2 regions of the Arthrobacter sp. TmtSoilC48 genome follow, and region 2 is predicted to be linked to the other one. Evidence: riboswitches for the same ligand, from Rfam matches in the RefSeq annotation. Region 2 holds a riboswitch; the other holds the start of a gene.
The links. Region 2 has a riboswitch for glycine ahead of gcvP (aminomethyl-transferring glycine dehydrogenase). Riboswitches for the same ligand answer to the same signal wherever they lie in the genome.

Region 1 (5,115 bases), 150 kb from region 2:
CGCCCCGGACGGCACCATCACCTACGCTGAGGCCAACGCGGTCCTGCCGTTCGTGAACAACCTGTGGACTACCTCCCTCACTGGCGCCCAGTTCAAGACCCTTCTTGAGCAGCAGTGGCAGACCAACGTTGACGGAACACTTCCCAGCCGCCCGTACCAGCAGCTTGGACTTTCCAGGAACGTCAACTACACCTACGACGCCGCCCGCCCGGAAGGCGACCGCATCACCGGCATCTGGGTAGGCGGCGCAGTCATCGACCCCGCCAAGCAGTACAGGATCGGTACGTTCAGCTTCCTGGCTACCGGCGGCGACAACTTCCGCATCTTCAAGGAAGGCAGCAACACGAAAGACACCGGGTTGGTGGACCGCGATGCCTGGATCAAGTACCTCCGTGAGCACAACCCCGTATCTCCGGACTTCGCGCGCCGGTCAGTTGCCGTGGTAAACACCACCGCCGCAGAGGTCAAAGCGGGTGAGCCCATGGCACTCGCTATCTCCAAGCTGAACCTCACCTCGATCGGCAGCCCGGCCAACAACACTCTCAATGCCGTCTTCGTGGACAGCAAGGGCGCGGCGATAACGCTCGACTCCGTGCCGGTAACGGCAGGCACTGCCACAGTGAACCTCAAGGTTCCCGCGGCGGCAGCTGCAGGCAGTGGCACATTGGTGCTGACCGCCGTGGAGTCCGGAACCGTGGTAAAGGCCCTGGTGACGGTTGCAGGGAGCGGCACGAATCCCCCGCAATGCACTCCGCCCACCAAACCGTCCAAGTGGTACGACGCCGTGGGCTGGTTGCACTACGCGTGGGCCTGGTTGGAGTACCAGAAGTGTCTGAGGGGCTAGGCGGCCCCTTCGCATGACCCGCCAAGAAAGGTAGCCCCTCAGGAGGATGACTCGTGAAGGGCTACCTTTTTGGATTTTCGCCTACTTCTTGGCGAGCTCGGGTTCCTCCGCGTGCTTGGCGTCCTTCTCAAGCTGCGCCTGGAACTCCCTAAAGCGAACCAGGTGCGCTGGCCGGCGACGCAGGATGACCCAGGCCACCCCCAGAATCAGGAACCACAGCGGCGTGGCCAGGAGCGCAGCAAAAGTGTCCGGCTGCGTGGTCAGGGTCCAAAGCACGAAGGCAAAGAAGGCAAAAACCACCCACACCATCACCACGCCGCCTGGCATTTTGAACGCCGAAGCATCATGCAGGTGTGGCCGCCGCTTGCGGAATGCAAGGTAGCTGGCCAGGATGATGGACCATACGAAGACGAAGCAAACCGCAGACACGGTGGTCACCATGTCGAACGCCTTGCCGATGTCCTGCCCGGCATACATGAGGACTACGCCGGACAGCAGCAGGACGCAGGAAAGGAACAGGGCGTTGCGGGGTACTTTGCGGCTTGAGAGCGCGCCAAACACAGCCGGCGCGTCGCCTTCCTGGGCCAGTCCGTAAACCATGCGGGACGTTGAGTAGATACCCGAGTTGGCTGAGGACATCGCAGAGCTGAGAACCACCAGGTTGACGATCGTAGCCGCCGCACCCAGGCCGGCCAGGGAGAACATCGCAATGAATGGACTGTGGCCGGCCGCGAACTGGGTCCACGGGGTGACGGACATCAGGATGATGAGGGCACCCACATAGAAGAGCAGCACGCGGATCGGAATCGAGTTGATGGCCTTGGGCAGGTTCTTCTCCGGGTCCTTTGCCTCGGCGGCCGTGGTACCTACCAATTCAATGCCGACGAAAGCGAAGACGGCGATCTGGAAACCGGCGACGAAGCCCATGAATTCGTTGGGGAAGAAGCCACCGTGGCTCCACAGGTTGGTGAAGCTGGCCGGTCCGGCGTCGGACTGGAAGCCGCTGAAAATCATGAACAAACCGACGATGATCAGTGCCGCGATGGCGACGATCTTGATGAGGGCGAACCAGAATTCGGTCTCGCCGAATGCTTTCACCGTAGCCAGGTTCAGAAGCAGCAGGATGCCGATGGTGATCAATCCTGGCACCCAGAGTGGAAGGGAAGGCCAGAGCTCCTTGGAGTACCCGGCGATCGCGATGACGTCGGCGATGCCGGTAATGACCCAGCAGAACCAATAGGTCCAGCCGGTGAAGAACCCGGCCCAGGGACCCAGCAGGTCCGCTGCAAAGTCGCTGAAGGATTTGTAGTTCAGGTTGCTCAGGAGCAACTCGCCCATGGCGCGCATGACGAAGAAGAGCATGAAGCCGATGATCATGTACACGAAAATGACGGATGGACCAGCGGCAGAAATGGTCTTTCCCGAGCCCATGAACAGGCCCGTGCCAATTGCACCGCCTATCGCGATCAGCTGGATGTGCCGGTTGCTGAGCTGCCGTTCGAGGTGTGGTTCGAGATGTGGTGAGCCTGCTTGGTGCGGGACGGAGGATGGTGGGCGCTGAATCGTCAAGAGGAACTCCATTGTTCAGGCGGCACTGGGTGCCACGATGATTCGGGTTCCTCCCCACTCTGTAGGTGGACCTGAGAGTTTCCGCAGGGATGGCCTGCTTGCACCTTCGGTGAGCCCGGATGCCCGGACTGCTTTCCAGAGTTGCCTCGCCGCGGCGGTACATGGGCCTGAGAGATTCCTGGGGAGGGTTTGCTCCTACGGCGCCTGACGGGATGTACCGGCAGGACTCTCCCGCCGCAGATCAAAAGCGCGCACCACTTTGCCGGTGATGCAGCTCACACACTAGCGAAGCGTTGGACTCACTGCAAACAAAGGCAGCTAGCTGGCCAGAATGCTACGGGCGATTTCGTCGGCATCCCGCAGGGTTCGCTGGCCGCTGGCATAAGCCTTCCCGGTCGCCGGACGCGCCTCTGCAGCAATGGCCGTTCCCCACTGGGTCGCCGACAATTGCAGGCCCAAAACATACATCCCCCGGGTCACAGAGCCGTTGGACGCCACAGGCCGGTACGGGTGCGGTTCCACATCCAGTCCGGTTGTCTGCACCGGCGTGCCCTCGGCACTCATCATGATTTTGGTTCGCACAAGGCCGTCAGCCATGAGTTGTTCCAGGAGTGGAGAAATATTGATGCCCACCCTGTTGGCCGGCGACATCGCTTCAATCAACGTGGGTGCCTCCGCTGGCCCGTCGTGGACCCATGGAGAGACTGCCCGGAAAACCTTGGCGCTTCTATCCACACTGAACTTCGGGTCGGGTCCAACGAAACCCACGACGCCGGCACGCGCCAAAGCAGCCAACTGCTCCGAACGCAGTGCCGGGGCCCCGCTGGCAAGGCCTTCAACGAACGATTCGAACCATCCCCTCAGTTCAGCGACCCACGATTCGTCCGTGATACCACCGTCTGCCACGACGGACTTCAGGATCGCCCTGCCGGTGTGCAGTGCGCCGATTGCCATTTTCACGGGATCCGCTTCGCCCAGTGCGGAGCGTCGTGCGTCGTCGTCCAGGTAGGCCGTTATCGCCAGATCCAGTTCCCGGCGGGACGCGAACGTCCGGCCCGCCAAGGGCGCAGCGAGTCCGCGGACATTCAGTCGGCGGGAGGCAAGCACGTGCTTGTCCACCAAGGCGGCGACGTCGCTTTCCCAGTTGGCGGTGGTGTGCGCGTGGGGTTGCAACGCGTCCTCAAGGTCCGCGAGGAACTGCGCTGCATCGCGGATGGCGGCAGGCTGCGACCTTGCCAGGGTGGAGTAATAGGCCCACAAGGCGTCCCGGTGCAGGAGCGGCCAAAGATCGTGGTCGAATCCGGGCTGGATACCGGCTGCCCTGAACCGGTCCACTGCTGCCTCGGTCAGGTAACGCATGGTGATGCTGCTGGGGTAATACCCTGCCAAACCAGCCTTGGCCCGGTACGGGGTTCCGCGCCGGGATGCTGCGATAATCCTGGGTTCCCTGCCCGAGGGCCGGTACTCGAGAACTCCGGCTCCCGGTACGCCGGCTTCGACGAACTTGCCTCCCCGGCCCTCAGTCAGCTGGCCCATGACATCGAAGAAATTCAGTCCCATCCCACGCACCAGGACGGGCTCGTTGTCCGGCACCCGCTGCCAGTCAACGTCGGCTGGCGGTGCAGGCGGGAAATAGAGGAGGCCGTGCTCGTCGGCTGCCCGTTGGAACGAACGCTGCTCCGGATTCAAACGTGACTCGATGTGTCCCAGCGCGAGGACCACCGAGCCGACGGTGAGGGTAGTGCCGTCGGCCAGTTCGACGTCGAACGCTTGCCCACCTGCGATGCCTGGGCTTGCCGGGACCGGGCGCGCCGCCACGGCGGTCGTCTCATGGAAGGTGACCTCCACGCCGTCGGGCATTCGCTGAAGCAGCTCCGCCAAAGTCTGCCGCAGGTACCGTCCGTAGAGCGCCCTGCTGGGAAAATCGTGGGACTCCAAGGTGGCCAACTCCGCCTTTTCGGCGTCGTTCAGCCCCTGTCCATCACGACGTCGGGCGGCGCGCCACTGGTCGAACGAACCGCCTGCGAGGGGCTGCGCAAGCTTGGGGTCTTCCGGGATGAGCGTCGGATAGAACGCCTGTGTGTTCATCAGGTACAGCCTGGACTGCTCCGGCTGCCACACATGGCCGGATGCTGGCGGGAAAGGATCCACAACGTGGATGTGCAGTGTGCGCTGCCCGGTATCGGTCCGGTTCGCGCGGCTGGTGGCCCCTGCGGCCCAATTCGCGAGTAGCCGCTCAAGGACACTCGTGCCCCGGGGGCCGGCCCCAATAAGGGCAACACGATTGATTTGCGATTTAGCCACGCTCAAGCCTAACTTCTGCGTGACTTGCTTCCAGTTGAAAAGTGTTGCTTGGATGGGGCGATGACCACCACAGAAGCTGATCAGACGCCCCTTCCTGACAATGACACGGATCTGGAGACCAAGTCCGGGCCTCGCCACGCTGCGACCATCGCGCCCGAACCCACGGATGAGAACGTGTGGTTGGAGGACATCCACGGCGAAGAACAGCTGGCCTGGGTCCGGGAACAGAACGCGCGAACCGAGGATTTGCTGGAGGACGCAGACTACGCAGCGGTTGAAGCCGGCATCCTGGAGGTCCTGGATTCGACTGACCGGATCGCCATGGTGAACAAACGCGGCGATTTCTACTACAACTTCTGGAAGGACCAGGAGCACCCCAAGGGCCTTTGGCGCCGCAC
Region 2 (5,115 bases):
CAACCAGCTGCAAGTGCTGGGCGAAGAAGTAGATGAAGCCCGTCATGGAAAACAAGGACAGGACGTTGGCCACGATCGCCGTGCTGAACACCCTGTTGCTGAACAGGCGGACATCCAGCATTGGGTTCTCAAGTTGGCGCTGGCGACGGACAAACAGAACGCCCATCACCAGGCCGAAGACCATGAAGGCCGCTGCCGACACCCCGAATCCGTGAACAGCGAATTCCTTGATGCCGTACACGAACGGAGCCATCGTGATCACGGACAGCCCGATACTGGGCACGTCAACGCGGCCGGGGTTGGCGTCCTTGGATTCGGGAATGAGGACCCTGCCGAAGGCGAGGAGCGGCAGGAGCAGGAAGGTCGCCACCAGGAAGACAGCACCCCACCAGAAGTGCTCAACCAGCCAGCCACCGAAGATCGGGCCAAGGGCAGCGCCACCAGAGAATCCGGCGGCCCATACGGCGATCGCGAGCCGCCGGCGGTTCGGATCAGCAAAGATGTTCCGGATCAGGGACAGGGTTGAAGGCATCAGCATCGCGCCGAACACGCCAAGTGCTGCGCGGCCGGCAATCAGCCATTCCGCGGAAGGCGCGAACGCCGTAGCAGCCGAAACCGCAGCGAAGCCGGTGCTGCCGATCAGCAGCAGCCGCCGTCGTCCGATCCTGTCGCCCAGGTTGCCCATGGAAACCAGCAACGCCGCCAACACGAGCGGGTAGGCGTCGATGATCCATAGGAGCTGCACGCCACCCACGTCCAGGGAGCGGGCAATTTCGGGCAGGGCGAACGTGAGCGCGGTGTTGTCGACGGCCACCAGCAGCACCGGGAACATCAGGAGTGCCAGGGCCGTCCAGTCGCGCCAAGGTGCGCCTCCACCCATGACGGGACGAGCGGAACGGGGAGCTTGGGTCGAGGACGGCGTGAACATGACAGCTACTGTACCGTCCAGACGGTACAGTTTCAAATTAAGCGCCGTCGACCCCGTAGGGAATGATGTACACATGCCACGAAAACCAGTTGCCAGGGATGCGGTCCTGGATGCCTACGAAGCCCTCCTCATCGAGGTGGGGGAGCGGGCCGCCACCCTCGATGCCGTTGCCAAGCGGGCGGGCGTCTCCAAGGGCGGGCTGCTTTATCACTTCCCCAGCAAGGAATCGCTGATCAGCGCCCTGCTTGAGCGCCTGGATCGGTTGGCTCAGGAAGACGTCGAGCAAATGAAGGCTGCGCCGGACGGCTCTGCGGTTTACTTCATCCGCTCCTCCCTATGGGCGGGAACCCCCATGGATCGGGCTTTGGTCGCTGCCACAAGACTGGCCGAAGTTGCGCATGAGGAGACCCGCCGCAGGTTTGCCGGAATCCAGCAGCAGTGGTTGGACGTCCTGGCCGAGGATGTTGGTCCGGAGGTTGCCAAAGCCGTCAGTTACATGGGCGACGGCCTGTATTTCAATGCCATGTTCGAGGGTGGCCAGGAAGGCGGCAAGGCCGGGCGGGAGGCCGACGTCGAGATCCTCCTTGGCATCCTGGACCGGCTCCGCAAGTAGCGGGCCATCCATTTGCGGCGACGCCCCCGACGTAGGACAATTGAGCCTTGTGGTGCGTCTTCACAGGGGCCCGCAAAAATTGAATATGCCTTTGATCTGCGGCGGGAGAGTCCCGCAAGCAAGTGATGCGGGCGCCGTAGGAGCAAACCCTCCCCAGGAATCTCTCAGGCCCACGCACCGCCGCGGCGAGGCAACTCTGGAAAGTAGCAGGCCTTTTGCCGCGCCCTCTTGGCGCGGAAGAAGTGCTGTGCTCACCGACGGTGCAAGCGATCGTTGTTCAAGCAACACGCGGAAACTCTCAGGTCCAATACAGAGCGGGGAGGAACCCGAGCCGCTGTGGCGTACCCAACGCCGCCCAAGTAATGGAGTTCCTTCGTGACGGTTAGTTCAGCCTCCACCACCTTCGTCGACCGGCACATTGGCGCCCGCCGCCAGGCCGACATTGAAACCATGCTCAAGACGGTCGGCTACGACACCGTCGATTCTTTGGTTGATACAGCCGTTCCCAACGACATCCGCCAGGACGTTGCCCTCACCCTTGAAAACGCGCTCAGCGAAGTTGAGGTGCTGGCCGAGCTGCGCAAGCTTGCGTCCAAGAACAAGACCGCCGTCCAGATGATCGGCCAGGGCTACTACGACACCGTCACGCCGCCGGTTATCCGACGCAACATCCTGGAATCCCCGGCCTGGTACACCGCGTACACGCCCTACCAGCCGGAAATCTCCCAGGGCCGCCTCGAAGCTCTGCTGAACTTCCAGACAATGGTCCAGGACCTCGTGGGCCTGCCGATCGCCAACGCCTCCCTGCTGGACGAAGCAACGGCAGTGGCCGAAGCCGTGCTGATGATGCGCCGCGCCAACAAGAACAAGGCCGCCCATGACGGCAAGACGGTCCTCGACGCCGACTGCCTTCCCCAGACCATTGCCATCGTGAAGGGCCGTGCCGAGGCACTCGGCTTCGAGGTTGAGGTCGCTGACCTTTCGCTCGGCCTCCCGGAAGGCGCCATCAACGGCGTCGTCCTGCAGCAGCCCGGCGTTTCCGGCCGCGTGTTCGATCACTCCGCCGTCATCGCTGACGCCAAGGAACGTGGCGCGCTCGTCACCGTGGCTGCAGACCTGCTCTCGCTGACGCTCATCACGCCTCCGGGCGAGCAGGGCGCCGATATCGCCGTCGGCTCCGCCCAGCGCCTGGGCGTTCCGCTGTTCTTCGGCGGCCCCCACGCCGCCTACATGGCCGTCCAGAAGGGCCTCGAGCGTTCCATGCCGGGCCGTCTGGTGGGCGTTTCCAAGGACGACGCCGGTGTCCCCGCTTACCGCTTGGCGCTGCAGACCCGTGAGCAGCACATCCGGCGCGAGAAGGCCACGTCCAACATCTGCACGGCCCAGGCCCTGCTTGCCATCGTCGCGTCCATGTACGCCGTCTATCACGGTCCCGAAGGCCTGAAGGCAATCGCCGAGACCGCCCACGGTCACGCGCGCACGCTTGCAGCGTCCCTGAAGGGCGCCGGCGTCGAGGTCCTTCACGGTTCCTTCTTCGACACCATCACCGTCCGCGTTCCCGGCAAGGCTGCCGGGATCGTTGCCGCTGCCGAGGCCAAGGGAATCAACCTGCGCAGCATTGACGCTGATCTGGTGGGCATTTCTGTTGACGAGACCACTACCTCAGAGATTGTCGGCGGCGTCCTGGATGTCTTCGGCGCCTCGGTCACCGAATCCGCTGAAGGTTTTGCGCTGGAATCTTCCGTTGAGCGTACGAGCGACTTCATGCAGCACCCGGTATTCAACACGCACCGCTCCGAAACCCAGCTGCTGCGCTACATCCGCAAGCTTTCGGACCGCGACCTCGCACTGGACCGCACCATGATTCCGCTGGGTTCCTGCACCATGAAGCTGAACGCAACCGCCGAGATGGAAGCAATCTCCTGGCCGGAGTTCGCCTCGATCCACCCGTTCGCTCCGGACTCCCAGACCGCTGGCTGGCGTGAACTCATTGCCGACCTTGAATCCCAGCTGACCGAGATCACCGGGTACGATCAGGTTTCCATCCAGCCGAACGCCGGTTCCCAGGGTGAGCTCGCCGGCCTCCTTGCGATCCGCGGCTACCACCTTTCCCGCGGCGACGAGCAGCGCAATGTGTGCCTCATCCCTGCTTCTGCCCACGGCACCAACGCGGCCTCGGCTGTGCTCGCTGGCATGAAGGTAGTAGTGGTGGCCACCGCTCCTGATGGCACCATCGACCACGTGGATCTCAAAGCCAAGATCGAAGCCAACCGGGACGCCCTTTCGGCCATCATGATCACCTACCCGTCCACGCACGGTGTTTACGACGCCGACGTCCGGGAAGTTTGCGACGCGATCCACGAAGCCGGCGGTCAGGTCTACATCGACGGCGCAAACCTCAACGCACTCGTTGGGCTCGCCCAGCCGGGCAAGTTCGGCGGCGACGTCTCCCACCTGAACCTGCACAAGACCTTCTGCATCCCGCACGGCGGCGGTGGACCCGGTGTTGGTCCGGTTGCGGCAAAGGCACACCTGGCACCATTCATGCCTGGCGACGCTGCTTCCTGGACCGAAGGAAACGACGTTCCGATTTCGGCATCCCGTTTCGGTTCGGCCGGTGTGCTCCCGATTTCCTGGGCTTACGTGAAGCTCATGGGTGGCCAGGGGCTCACCGAAGCCACCAAGTCCGCGCTGCTTGCTGCGAACTACGTTGCCTCCCGCTTGGATGAGCACTTCCCGGTTCTTTACACCGGCGAAGGCGGTCTTGTTGCCCACGAGTGCATCCTGGATCTCCGCGAACTGACTGCCCGCACCGGCGTCACGGCTGAGGACGTGGCCAAGCGCCTCATCGACTTCGGTTTCCACGCTCCCACCTTGGCGTTCCCGGTTGCGGGCACTTTGATGGTGGAGCCGACCGAGTCCGAGGACCTTGCCGAGATCGACCGCTTCATTGAAGCCATGATCACCATCCGTGCCGAAATCGAGCAGGTTGCCACCGGCGATTTCACTGTTGAGAACTCGCCGCTGCGCAACGCGCCGCACACGGCTGCCGCCGTCGTGAGTTCTGCATGGGACCGCGCATACCCGCGTGAGCAGGCCGCGTTCCCAGTCCACCACCTGAAGCAGGACAAGTACTTCCCGCCGGTCGGACGCATTGACGGCGCTGCTGGCGACCGCAACCTGGTGTGCTCCTGCCCACCCCTTGAAGCGTTCGAGGACAACACCGCAGACTTCGAGAACTAAAGGACTGACTCAATGACTGAGAACTACACCGCTCTCTACGAGCAGCACAAAAAAGCCGGGGCCTCGTTCACGGACTTCGGCGGCTGGCAGATGCCGCTCAAGTACGAGTCCGAACTCGCCGAACACCACGCAGTCCGTAACGCAGCTGGCCTCTTCGACCTCTCGCACATGGGCGAAGTCTGGGTGACAGGACGGGACGGGGCAGCGTTCCTGGACTACGCCCTGGTGGGCAAGATCTCCGCCATGGCCGAGGGCAAGGCCAAGTACTCGCTGATCTGCCAGGAAGACGGCGGCATCATCGACGACCTCATCACGTACCGTCGCGGCGAGG

Region 1: another riboswitch for glycine. It lies ahead of cycA (D-serine/D-alanine/glycine transporter); the one in region 2 lies ahead of gcvP (aminomethyl-transferring glycine dehydrogenase).

Annotation. Positions count from the first base shown of each region.
Region 1 covers NZ_AP046049.1:4,417,502-4,422,616, forward strand. Annotated here, with positions in the region: gene AC6I97_RS20285 (ExeM/NucH family extracellular endonuclease) at 1-844, shown strand, start outside; gene cycA (D-serine/D-alanine/glycine transporter) at 926-2,413, opposite strand; glycine riboswitch at 2,559-2,657, opposite strand; gene AC6I97_RS20295 (FAD/NAD(P)-binding protein) at 2,732-4,717, opposite strand; gene AC6I97_RS20300 (prolyl oligopeptidase family serine peptidase) at 4,778-5,115, shown strand, end outside.
Region 2 covers NZ_AP046049.1:4,272,295-4,277,409, reverse strand. Annotated here, with positions in the region: gene AC6I97_RS19670 (MFS transporter) at 1-928, opposite strand, end outside; gene AC6I97_RS19665 (TetR/AcrR family transcriptional regulator) at 1,002-1,541, shown strand; glycine riboswitch at 1,634-1,731, shown strand; gene gcvP (aminomethyl-transferring glycine dehydrogenase) at 1,917-4,784, shown strand; gene gcvT (glycine cleavage system aminomethyltransferase GcvT) at 4,797-5,115, shown strand, end outside.